DNA from 3 places in the Streptomyces sp. NPDC001270 genome. Region 1 is predicted to be linked to each of the others. Evidence: riboswitches for the same ligand, from Rfam matches in the RefSeq annotation. Region 1 holds a riboswitch; each other region holds the start of a gene.
The links. A riboswitch is a leader RNA that binds a small molecule or an ion and turns the genes downstream of it on or off. The one in region 1 is predicted to bind cobalamin.
Positions count from the first base shown of each region.

Region 2: it holds a riboswitch for cobalamin, as region 1 does, so the genes downstream of both, ACFY2B_RS29780 (cobalamin biosynthesis protein) here and ACFY2B_RS43310 (CbtB-domain containing protein) in region 1, are expected to answer to the same signal.
Region 3: it holds a riboswitch for cobalamin, as region 1 does, so the genes downstream of both, ACFY2B_RS38830 (prenyltransferase/squalene oxidase repeat-containing protein) here and ACFY2B_RS43310 (CbtB-domain containing protein) in region 1, are expected to answer to the same signal.

Region 1 is NZ_JBIAXM010000056.1:2,229-5,493, forward strand. It holds gene ACFY2B_RS43300 (hypothetical protein) at 138-725, shown strand; gene ACFY2B_RS43305 (CbtA family protein) at 856-1,608, opposite strand; gene ACFY2B_RS43310 (CbtB-domain containing protein) at 1,631-1,852, opposite strand; cobalamin riboswitch at 1,889-2,030, opposite strand; partial or broken gene ACFY2B_RS43315 (enoyl-CoA hydratase/isomerase family protein) at 2,087-3,164, opposite strand.
Region 2 is NZ_JBIAXM010000020.1:103,584-106,848, forward strand. It holds gene ACFY2B_RS29775 (cobyric acid synthase) at 1-811, opposite strand, end outside; gene ACFY2B_RS29780 (cobalamin biosynthesis protein) at 808-1,749, opposite strand; cobalamin riboswitch at 1,847-1,991, opposite strand; gene ACFY2B_RS29785 (hypothetical protein) at 2,224-2,445, opposite strand; gene ACFY2B_RS29790 (anion permease) at 2,477-3,265, opposite strand, start outside.
Region 3 is NZ_JBIAXM010000038.1:12,152-15,416, forward strand. It holds gene ACFY2B_RS38825 (SCO2322 family protein) at 121-777, opposite strand; gene ACFY2B_RS38830 (prenyltransferase/squalene oxidase repeat-containing protein) at 774-2,024, opposite strand; cobalamin riboswitch at 2,151-2,282, opposite strand; gene ACFY2B_RS38835 (MBL fold metallo-hydrolase) at 2,521-3,265, opposite strand, start outside.

The DNA of each region.
Region 1 (3,265 bases):
AGCGCGTGTGACCTGCCGCACGCTCGTGTCGGGTACGTATTCCTGACGGCTGCACGGCACGCGGAGACCGACGGCTCGTGGGCCCCGTGCGACGGTCGCCCACGCTCGTTTTCAGTTCTTCTTCGAAGGAGGAGAACATGGACTTGACGTTCGACCCGTCGGCCTTTCCACCCCTGGCGCTCGGATTCTTCGGTCTCGGCACCGGATATCTGATCTACGGACCGCACGAGTTGTTCGGATATCCCGAAAAGAGCGAATCGACGGACCGGGCCCTTGGTGTCTGGGGCGTGATGATGCCCGGTCTGTGCCAGTTCGTCGCGGGGCTCATCCTGTTCATCGGGCTGACCTGGTTCGAGGTGTTCACCAAGTCACCGCCGCTGTACATGGCCGCGCTGGCCTTCTCCGTGTACGGCGTCCACTGGTTCGCGCTCGGCATCAACCGTTATCGCGGAAATGAGCCTCGTACCAACGCCGGTATGTGCATAGCCTACTTGGTGGTGTCCGCAATGGGTGCCACCATCTTCTTCAGAGTCGGAGACTGGCCGGTGGGCCTGCTGTTCCTGGGGCTTTTCGCCGTCTATTTCTGGCATTTCTTCACCGTGATCGGCGTCAAGCCGGCCGAACGCATCTATGGACTCTTCCACACCCTGACCGGCTGCTGGCTCATGTATCTCACCTACGCGGTCGCAGTGAACTCCTCTCTGGGCTACCACTGGCCGGTATAGGCGAGGGCCGGCTGAGGCCGGAAGTGCGCGGCGGGACCGGAGACCGACGAGCCTCCGGTCCCGGTGGGGTCGGAAGCCGGACTTCCGCAAACGACACGGAGAGTCGTCGACCACGGCCCCGTACGCGGAATCAGCGCGCGGCCGGAACCGCCTTGCCGGCCGCGGCCGTCGCGGGCTTCGGATGCAGCAGCCGCTCGGCGAGTTCACCGAAGGCCAGACCGAATCCGCCCCACAGGACGGCTTGGACGGCCAGGGCGGACAGCCGGAACCGCCACAACAGCGTGGCCGGGAAGCCCGCCGGCACCTCGTTGACGGCCGGCAGGAACGCGTACGCCAGTCCGATCACGAGGGCGAACGCGGCGACCGCCGTGACGGTGGCGTACCACGTGCCCAGCCGCGGGGCGAGCCGCTTGCCGAGGATCGTGGCGCCGATCGCGAGGAGCACGCCGAGCAGCATCATCAGGAAATACAGGGCGGTCCGTTTGCCGATGGTGTCGGGATCGCCGACGGACGGCGGGTTGGCCGGGTACTTCAGGAACGGCACGACGTACACGGCGAGCAGCGCGCAGCCCGCCAGCAGCAGCGCGGTCGCCCGGGGGCCGAGGCGCCCGACGCGGCCGAGCGCGACGCAGAAGGCGAGCGCCGCGATGCCGCCGAAGGCGATCCCGTAGACGAGGACGCCGGTGGCGAGCCCGGCGGTGGACTGGAGGGAACGGGAGACGACCTCCATTTCGTGCTCGTGGGCGTGGGCGTCCTCGAAGCCGATCGCCTTGTCGACGCTCGGCTCGCCGAGGAAGTAGGCCACGATCAGGGCGAGTACACCGGCCGCGAGGCCGGCGAGCATGCCCCGCACGAGAAGGTTCCGTACGGTTGCGGAGTTCATGGGCGTGCGGTGTCCCCTCGCGTCAGTGGCAGGGGAAGCCGAGCAGGTGGCGGGCGTCGTGGACCCATTCGTGGACGTCCGTGCCGCTGAACACGGAGGTGGCGCCCTGCTCGGCGCCGACGAAGTACAGCAGGATCAGCATCAACAGGCCGAAGAAGACCGCCCAGGGCGCTATCGCCTTGAGCGGTACCTTGGCGGGTACGACCGGAGTGGTGGCAGTCGGCCGGGCGACGGTCTGCGCCATGGCAGGACCTCCTCTGGGAGCTCGCGTCCCATCTCGGTGGTGCACTGGACGACAGTCACGGGTCTGACTCACGAGCGGCCCGGGGGCCCTCACATACAGTGGCGCGACCGTGCCGGATTCCCACCGGCTTCCGTCGTACCGTCGTCGATATCGCACAGACCGTACCGCGCGGCGCGGGCCCGGCCAAGACCGCACTCGCCCGAGGTGATCTGGGTCTCGTGGCGAAGGGCCCGTTCACCGGGCCGCTTCGGGGCCTCCCCCGGGTCCGGCGAGCCCCCGTTCACGGTCGCCGAGCGGGGCGAAGAAGCGCTCCACGTCGGCGTCGGTGACCTCGGCGAGGGTGCCGGGGAACCAGCGCGGGGTGCGGTCCTTGTCGATGATCTGGGCCCGGATGCCCTCCACCAGGTCCGGGGTTGCTCAGGGCCGCGCAGGAGACGCGGTGCTCCTGGTCGAGGACCCGTTCCAGCGCCCCGAGCCGCCGGGCGCGGCGCAGCGCGGCCAGGGTGACCTTGAGTGCGGTGGGCGACCTGCCGAGCAGGGTGTCCGCCACGTCCCGCGCGGCCGGGTCGTGGTGGGCGAGCAGCCGGTGGAGGATCTCCTCGACGGTGCCCGCGGCGTAGCAGGTGTCGATCCACTCCCGCTGTCCGGCCAGCTCGCTCGGCGGCGGCGGCTGTGCGTGGCGGGCGAGGACGGCCCGTACGGGCGCACGGGCGAGGTCGTCGAGGAGGCGCGGCAGGGCGGCGGAGGGTACGTAGTGGTCGGCGAGCCCGCACAACAGGGCGTCGGCGGCACTGATCCGAGAGCCCGTCAGCGCCAGGTGGGCGCCCAGTTCGCCCGGTGCGCGGGCGAGCAGATGGGTGCCGCCGATGTCGGGGACGAAACCGATGCCGGTCTCGGGCATGGCGATCCGGGACCGCTCGGTGACGATCCGGACGCTGCCGTGCGCGGAGATGCCGACACCGCCGCCCATGACGATGCCGTCCATGACGGCGACGTACGGCTTGGGGCAGCGGGCGATGCGGGCGTTGAGGCGGTATTCGTCACGCCAGAAGGCCGCCGAGGAGGCGCCGTTCCCGTCGCGGGCGTCACCGTGGACGGCGCGGATGTCGCTGCCCGCGCACCGGCCGCGCTCCCCCGCACCGGCGATGACGACGGTCCGGACGGCCGGGTCGCGCTCCCACACGGTGAGCACCTCGTCGATGCGCCGCACCATCGCGTGGTTCAGCGCGTTGAGGGCCCTGGGCCGGTTGAGAGTGATGTGGGCTGCCTGCCCCGCGGTGTGCAGCAGAACGGGTTCCTCGGTGCCGGTCACCCGGACGTCTCCGTCGTTCCGCGGTCCTCGATGAACACATGATCTCGTGAGTTCCTTCTGTGTTGTGGTGGACATACAGGTCATGACGAGGTCTCCGCGGG
Region 2 (3,265 bases), on a different contig from region 1:
GCGGCACCGCGCAGACCGCGACGCGCAGCACGTCCTCGCCGAACGGCGCGGCCGACGCCGACTCCCGTACCGCGCCCCGCAGGGAGACGGCCACCCCGTCCTCCTCGTCGATGCCGAGGCCGGGCCGGAACGGCAGGACGCCGTAGGCGGGCCGCCCGGTCAGGCCGCGCAGCATGTCGAGCCCCGGCTCCAGCAGGCCGACGTCCCCGCGGAACTTGTTGACCAGGAACCCGGCGACCAGCTCCTGGTCCGCGCGGGACAGCAGCGCCACGGTCCCGAAGAACGACGCGAAGACACCCCCGCGGTCGATGTCGCCGACCACCAGGACGGGCAGCCGCGCGTTGCGGGCGAGGCCCATGTTCACGATGTCGGTCCGCCGCAGGTTGATCTCCGCCGGGCTGCCCGCGCCCTCGCAGATCACCACGTCGTACGTGTCCCGCAGCGTGGCGAGGCAGTCGAGCACGGTTCCCAGCAGCCGCTCCTGGCGTCCGCCGTGGTACCCGCGCGCGCTCAGCTCGCCCACCGGCCTGCCCATGAGCACGACCTGACTGCTCTGCTCCCCGCCCGGTTTGAGCAGGACCGGGTTCATCAGCGCGGTCGGTTCGATCCGGCACGCCTGGGCCTGCATCGCCTGGGCCCGCCCGATCTCGGCGCCCTCGCGGGTGACGAACGAGTTCAGGGACATGTTCTGCGCCTTGAACGGCGCGACCGCGACGCCCTGCCGCACCAGCCACCGGCAGATGCCCGCCGTCACCACGCTCTTGCCCGCGTCGGAGGTGGTACCGGCGACGAGCAGCCCACCACCGCTCATGACCTGCGCCCCCGCACGGCCAGCCGCGCGGCGGTCGTGACGCCGAGCGCGAGCAGCCCGACTTGGCGGGACAGCCGTACCGCACGGTCGATGTCCGCGGCGGCGACCTCCCGCCCCCCGCCGTTGAGCACGGGCCGGTGCTCGACCCGCCCCCCGTACGACAGCGTCCCGCCCAGCCGCACGCCCAGCGCCCCCGCGAAGGAAGCCTCCACGGGACCGGCGTTGGGGCTCGGATGCCGGTGGGCGTCGGCCCGCCAGGCCCGCACCGCACCCCGTGGGTCCGGGCCCGAGACGGCGGCGAGCACCGCGGTGAGCCGTGCCCCCGGCCAGCCGGCGACGTCGTCGAGCCGCGCGGCGGCCCACCCGAACCGCCGGTGCCGCGGCGACCGGTGCCCGACCATCGCGTCGAGGGTGTTCACCGCACGGAAGGCGACGAACCCGGGCACCCCGCCCAACGCCCCCCACACCAGCGCCCCGACGACCGCGTCGGACGTGTTCTCGGCCACCGACTCCACGACGGCCCGCGCGATCCCCTGGGCGTCGAGGGCCTGCGGATCCCGTCCGCACAGATGCGGCAGCCGGGCCCTCGCCGCGGCGACATCCCCCGAGTCGAGGGCCCGCCGGACGGCCTGGGCCTCCCGGGCGAGCGAAGTCCCGCCCACCACCGCCCAGGTGACGGCCCCGGTCAGCGCCACGGAACCGGCGGGGGAGGCGCGCACGGCCCGCCGGGCCAGCGCTCCGAGGCCCGCGGCACCGCCGACGCAGACGGCGGTGTACAGGGCTCCCCACCCCCGGTGGTCCCGCCACAGCACCCGCTCCGCCGCGCCGACGGCACGCCCGAACCCGGCGACCGGATGCCCGTGGCGCGGATCGCCCACGAGCAGATCGCCGAGGAGGCCGAGAGCGGCGCCGTACGCGAAGACGCGATCGGCACGCACCGGTTCAGCCGGCCGTCGGGTCGGGAAGCGACCTGGTGCTGTACCTCAATCCGCAGCCGAGCATGGCGATATGTCCTCACTCAGGGTGTCCACGCCCTGGTTCGACGAGACCGGCGGCGAGAGTTCCTGGCTCCCGGGGAAGTCCTTCCCCGGTGACAGTGGCGGGACCGCGCCGGATTCGCACCGGCTTCCTCTTCTGCCGCCGTACATGGCCCCGGAAGTCCACCACGCCCCCCGAAGAACCGTCAACCAGCCGTTGACCTGCAAGGGAAGAGTGTGCCCAGCCTCATACCCACCCCACCCCCCACCCACCCAGAAGAAACACCCCGGAACAACACAAGAAACGAGACGACTCCCCCCCGGCAGGGGCGCGGGGAACTGCGCAAAAAACGACCACGCACGCGCGGCCGAGCGCCAACGCCAACCCCGGCAGGGGCGCGGGGAACTGCGCAAAACCCCCACACCCCGAACCACTCACCCCGCGATCAAAAAGATCCCATACCCCACAGCCCCGGCGCACGCCGCAAAGCAGGCGTACGCCCCAGCCAACGCCACCCCCGCGGAACCTCCCCGCGCAACGGCCCGTTCACGGCGCGACAATCCGGCCACGCCGAGGGTGAACAGTCCCACGAGCGCCACGGTGACCCCGAGGCTGACGCCGAAGACGGAACCGAGTGCCGCCCAGTCGATGTTCATGGTGTTCATGGTGATGCTTCTTCCTCGGGTCTCAGACGGCGGCACTCGGCGGCGGCCCGGCCGGATCGGCGACGACGGGCGCGGCCGCGGCGACCGAAGCGGCCGTCCCGCCCGCCCCCGAGGGCGAACCGGCGGAACCGGCGCTGATGGTGACGGACACCGCACCGACCGCACCGACCGCACCGACCGCACCGACCGCACCGACCGCACCGACCGCACCGACCGCACCGACCACACCGGCCGGCCCAACCGGAACGGCCGACTCCCCGGTGCCGTTCACCTCATTGACGTTGCTGTGGTCCACGACCTCACGCCGCGAGACCCGCCAGATCCCCACGGCGGAAGCGACCAGGCAGACGGCCACAGCCGCGGTGCCCCAGTCACCCAGCTCCGTGACGAGTTCCGCGAGCGCGCCGACGAGCGCGGCGGCCGGCAGCGTCAGCGCCCAGGCGACGCACATCCGGGCCGCCGTCGACCAGCGCACCACCCCGCCCTTGCGGCCGAGCCCCGCGCCCATCACGGAACCGGAGACGACATGCGTGGTGGAGAGCGAGAAGCCGAGGTGCGAGGAGGCCAGGATGGCGGTCGCCGCGCTGGTCTGGGCGGCGAAGCCCTGCCGCGGCCGGAGGTCGGTCAGCCCCTTGCCCATCGTGCGGATGATGCGCCAGCCGCCGAGGTAGGTGCCGAGCGCGATGGCGAGACCCGCGGAGAGGACGACCCAGGTGGGCGGGTTCGAGCCGGGGGCGATCGCACCGCCGGCGATCAGCGCCAGGGTGATGACGCCCATCGTCTTCTGGGCGTCGTTGGTGCCGTGGGCCAG
Region 3 (3,265 bases), on a different contig from region 1:
AGCCCGTCCCGTCGTCGGTGTTCGTCTCGTTCGTCTCGTTCGTCTCGTTCGTCCCGTCCGGACCGGCGTGGGCAGCGGGCGGCGACGGCTCGTGGTCGTGGCCCTCACGCATGGCGGTGCCTACGCATCCCGGCGCCGTCGGGCCTGCCAGAGTGCCGCCGCGCCCAGCAGGACGACCGCCGCCCCACCCGCCCACAGGCCGAGCGACGGCCCGTTGCCGCCGTCCTCGCCCGCCGTCGGCCGCTTCGCGGCGCTCGTCGGCTTGTCGTCCGTGGCCGCCACCTGCTCGCCGCAGCCCTTCTCCGGGTAGCCGGCGATGGCGCACAGCAGGGCGTTGGAGTCGTAGCGCAGCGGTCCGGCGACCGCCGCCAGGGCCTCGGCCGTCGTCGCGTCGGGTGCCAGTACCGCGCAGGCGGTCCGCGCCTTCGGCGGTGTCTCGGCGCCGGGCGCGTCCGCCGCCGTACCGAAGTCGATGACCAGTGCCACCCGCTTGTGGCCCGCCCGCGCGGGCGTGTGCGCGCAGATCTCGGCGAAGCGGGCCGTGCCGCGCGGATACGTCGCGTCGGCGGAGTCCTCGCTCACCGCGAACCGGAAGCCCTGGACGGCGCCGTCGGCGGGTCGGGCCAGCGACGGACCCTCGGTGGCGTACGTCCACCGGTCGCCCGCGCGGTCCCAGAAGGACCAGTAGCGGTAGCCGACGGCCTGCGCCTGGCCCGCGCCGCCCCAGCACAGGAGCGCGGCCAGCAGCAGGAGCACACCGCGGCGCGGCCCGGTCACAGGTGCTGCTGCTTCCTGCGGCCGCTGAGCAGGAAGCCGATGCCGACGCCCGCGACCAGACCGGTGCCGATGATCCACCAGACGCTGGTGCCCGAGCCGCCGTCGTCCTTCCGGTCCGACGGGTCCGAGCCGTCGCCCGATGTCGCCTGCCCGGCCGCCTGCGGTGCCGGGCCGGTCGCGCCCAGCGCCCGCACCAGGTCCGTACCGCCGAAGTCGCGCGGGTCCGTGCCGGTCGCGTGCGCCGCGAAGATCAACTGCGCGTACGCGGCCGGTCCGCTCTGCTTCGCCCAGGCCGCCGCGTTCTTCTCCAGCCAGGCCAGCGGCTTCGCGGCCCGGTCCGGCCCGCCCTGCGCGGCGAGCGCGACCACCGCGTCGGCGGTGTTGCCGTAGTCGGGCTGTTCGGGGGCGCCCGCGAGGGCGGAGGTGAGGTGGCCGTCCTCGGTGACCGCACGGGTGAGGTAGGCGGCGCCATCGGCCGCGGCCTGCTCGGGGGTGGGCTTCCCGGTGGCGGCGCAGCTCGTGCCGGGCGCCCCGCTCGAAGCGTCGCCCGCTCCGGCCGCCTTCGCGGCGAGGCCCGCGCCCAGCACGCCCAGCACGGCCGCCGCGGTGGCGTCCGCGTTGGCCGTCAACGCGCCCTTCTTGTCCGGCTGGTAGGCGAAGGCGCCTGCGTCGTCGCCGGAGCAGGGCAGGGCCAGTGCCAGCAGCGCGTCGTACGGCGACCGGCCGTCCTTGACCACTGCCGCGGGCCGTTCACCGGCCGCCGCGAGCGCGCCGACGACGACGCCCGTGGAGTTCGCGTCGCTCGCGCCGCCCGGCGCGTACCCCCAGCCGCCGTCCTTGTTCTGCACCGACTTCAGCCAGGTCACGGCCTTGCCGACGGCGCTGTCGTGGCCGCCGGTCGCGGTCAGGGCCTGGACGGCGGCGGCCGTGCTGTTGGTGTCGACCGGCACCTTGGCGTCACAGGCCCGCCCCGGATCGGCGCGGAACGCGGCGAACGCCCCGTCCGCGCACTGCTGTCCGGCCAGCCAGTCCACGGCCTTGGCAGCGGGCGTCACGGACACGGTGCGCTGGGCGAGCAGCGCCAGCGACTGGCGCCAGACGCCGTCGAACTTCGGATCAGCGTCGCCGTACAGGCCGGACGGGAGCACCGTCGACGGGGACGGCGAAGGGCTCGCGGCCAGGGCGGGTGACGCGGCGGCGAGCACGCCGACGGCGGCCAGGACCGCTGCGCTGCGGCGGACGTTCATGCTCGGCGGGTGCCTCTCTTCGCGGGTCGGTTCGCGAGGAAGCCGGGCAGCACGGGACACCCCGGGCGGCTCGGCCCCGTAAACCTCGACGGTGCCGTGCGCGGGCGGCTGCCGACGCACCTGAGCCGGTCACGTTCCGTCCGGGGCAGTCCGGCTCACCGGGCCTCGACGGCCGGTTCACGGTTGCGGGTCAGCGCCGGAATTGCACCGGCTTCCCCCCGTACGGGTGTGATGACGACCCAGTCACTCTACCGGCCCACCTCCAGGCCCCCGAGGGGTGGCCGTGACAGAGGGCCGTGCGGTGGGGCGAAGAGGGGTACGGGGTGCGGGAATGCGGTCCGGGAAAACGGCCCGGTCACGTCGTCCGGAAGCGGCCCGGGAATGCGGTCCCGGAATGCGGTCCCGGAATGCGGTCCGGTCGCGCGGTCCGGGGAAGCGATCCCGGCACGCGATCCGGGGAAGTGCCCCCGTCACATGGCCCGGTCAGGCCGTCCGGTCACGCCGTCCGGACGTACCTCAGCGGGTCGGTGCCCGGCACCGGTTCGGCCCGGCCCTGCTTCACCAGGCGGCGCAGATGCGCCTCGGCCTCCGCGACGGCGATGTTCCGGGAGGGGTGCGGGATCTGGGGCCAGGGCCGGTTCCACTCCATCCGCTCGGCCAACTGCCAGGGCGTGAGCGGTTCGACGAGCTGGGTCAGCAGGCCGGCCAGCCGCTCCTCGTGATGCGCGAGCAACTCCGCCACGCGGGCGGATCCGCCGGTGAACGCGTACTGGTGGGCCGGCAGCACCTCGGCGGGGGCCAGGCGGCCGATGCGCTCCAGGGAGTCGAGGTAGTCGCCGAGCGGGTCGATGGCCTCCGCCAGGTTCTCGGCTCCGTTCCGGCCGGTGGTGTTCCCCTGGGTGGAGGGGTCCTCGTACAGGCCGATGTGCGGGGTGATCTTCGGGAGCAGGTGGTCGCCGGAGAACAGCCGGCCGTGTCCCGGCAGCCCGGCGGGGTGCTCCTCCTCCAGGTGCAGACAGACGTGACCGGGCGTGTGCCCCGGCGTCCAGACGGCGCGCAGCCGGCGGCCGGGCAGGTCCAGGAGGTCGCCGGGGACGATCTCGCGGTCCGGGAGGGCGGGCGGACGCCGTTGCAGGGCGCCCGGTGTGCGCAGGACGGCCAGGTGTTCCTCCGGGGCGCCGGTCGCGGTGAGTTTGGCGCGCATGTAGTCGAGCCAGCGCTCGGGGCGGGCCTCGCGGTTG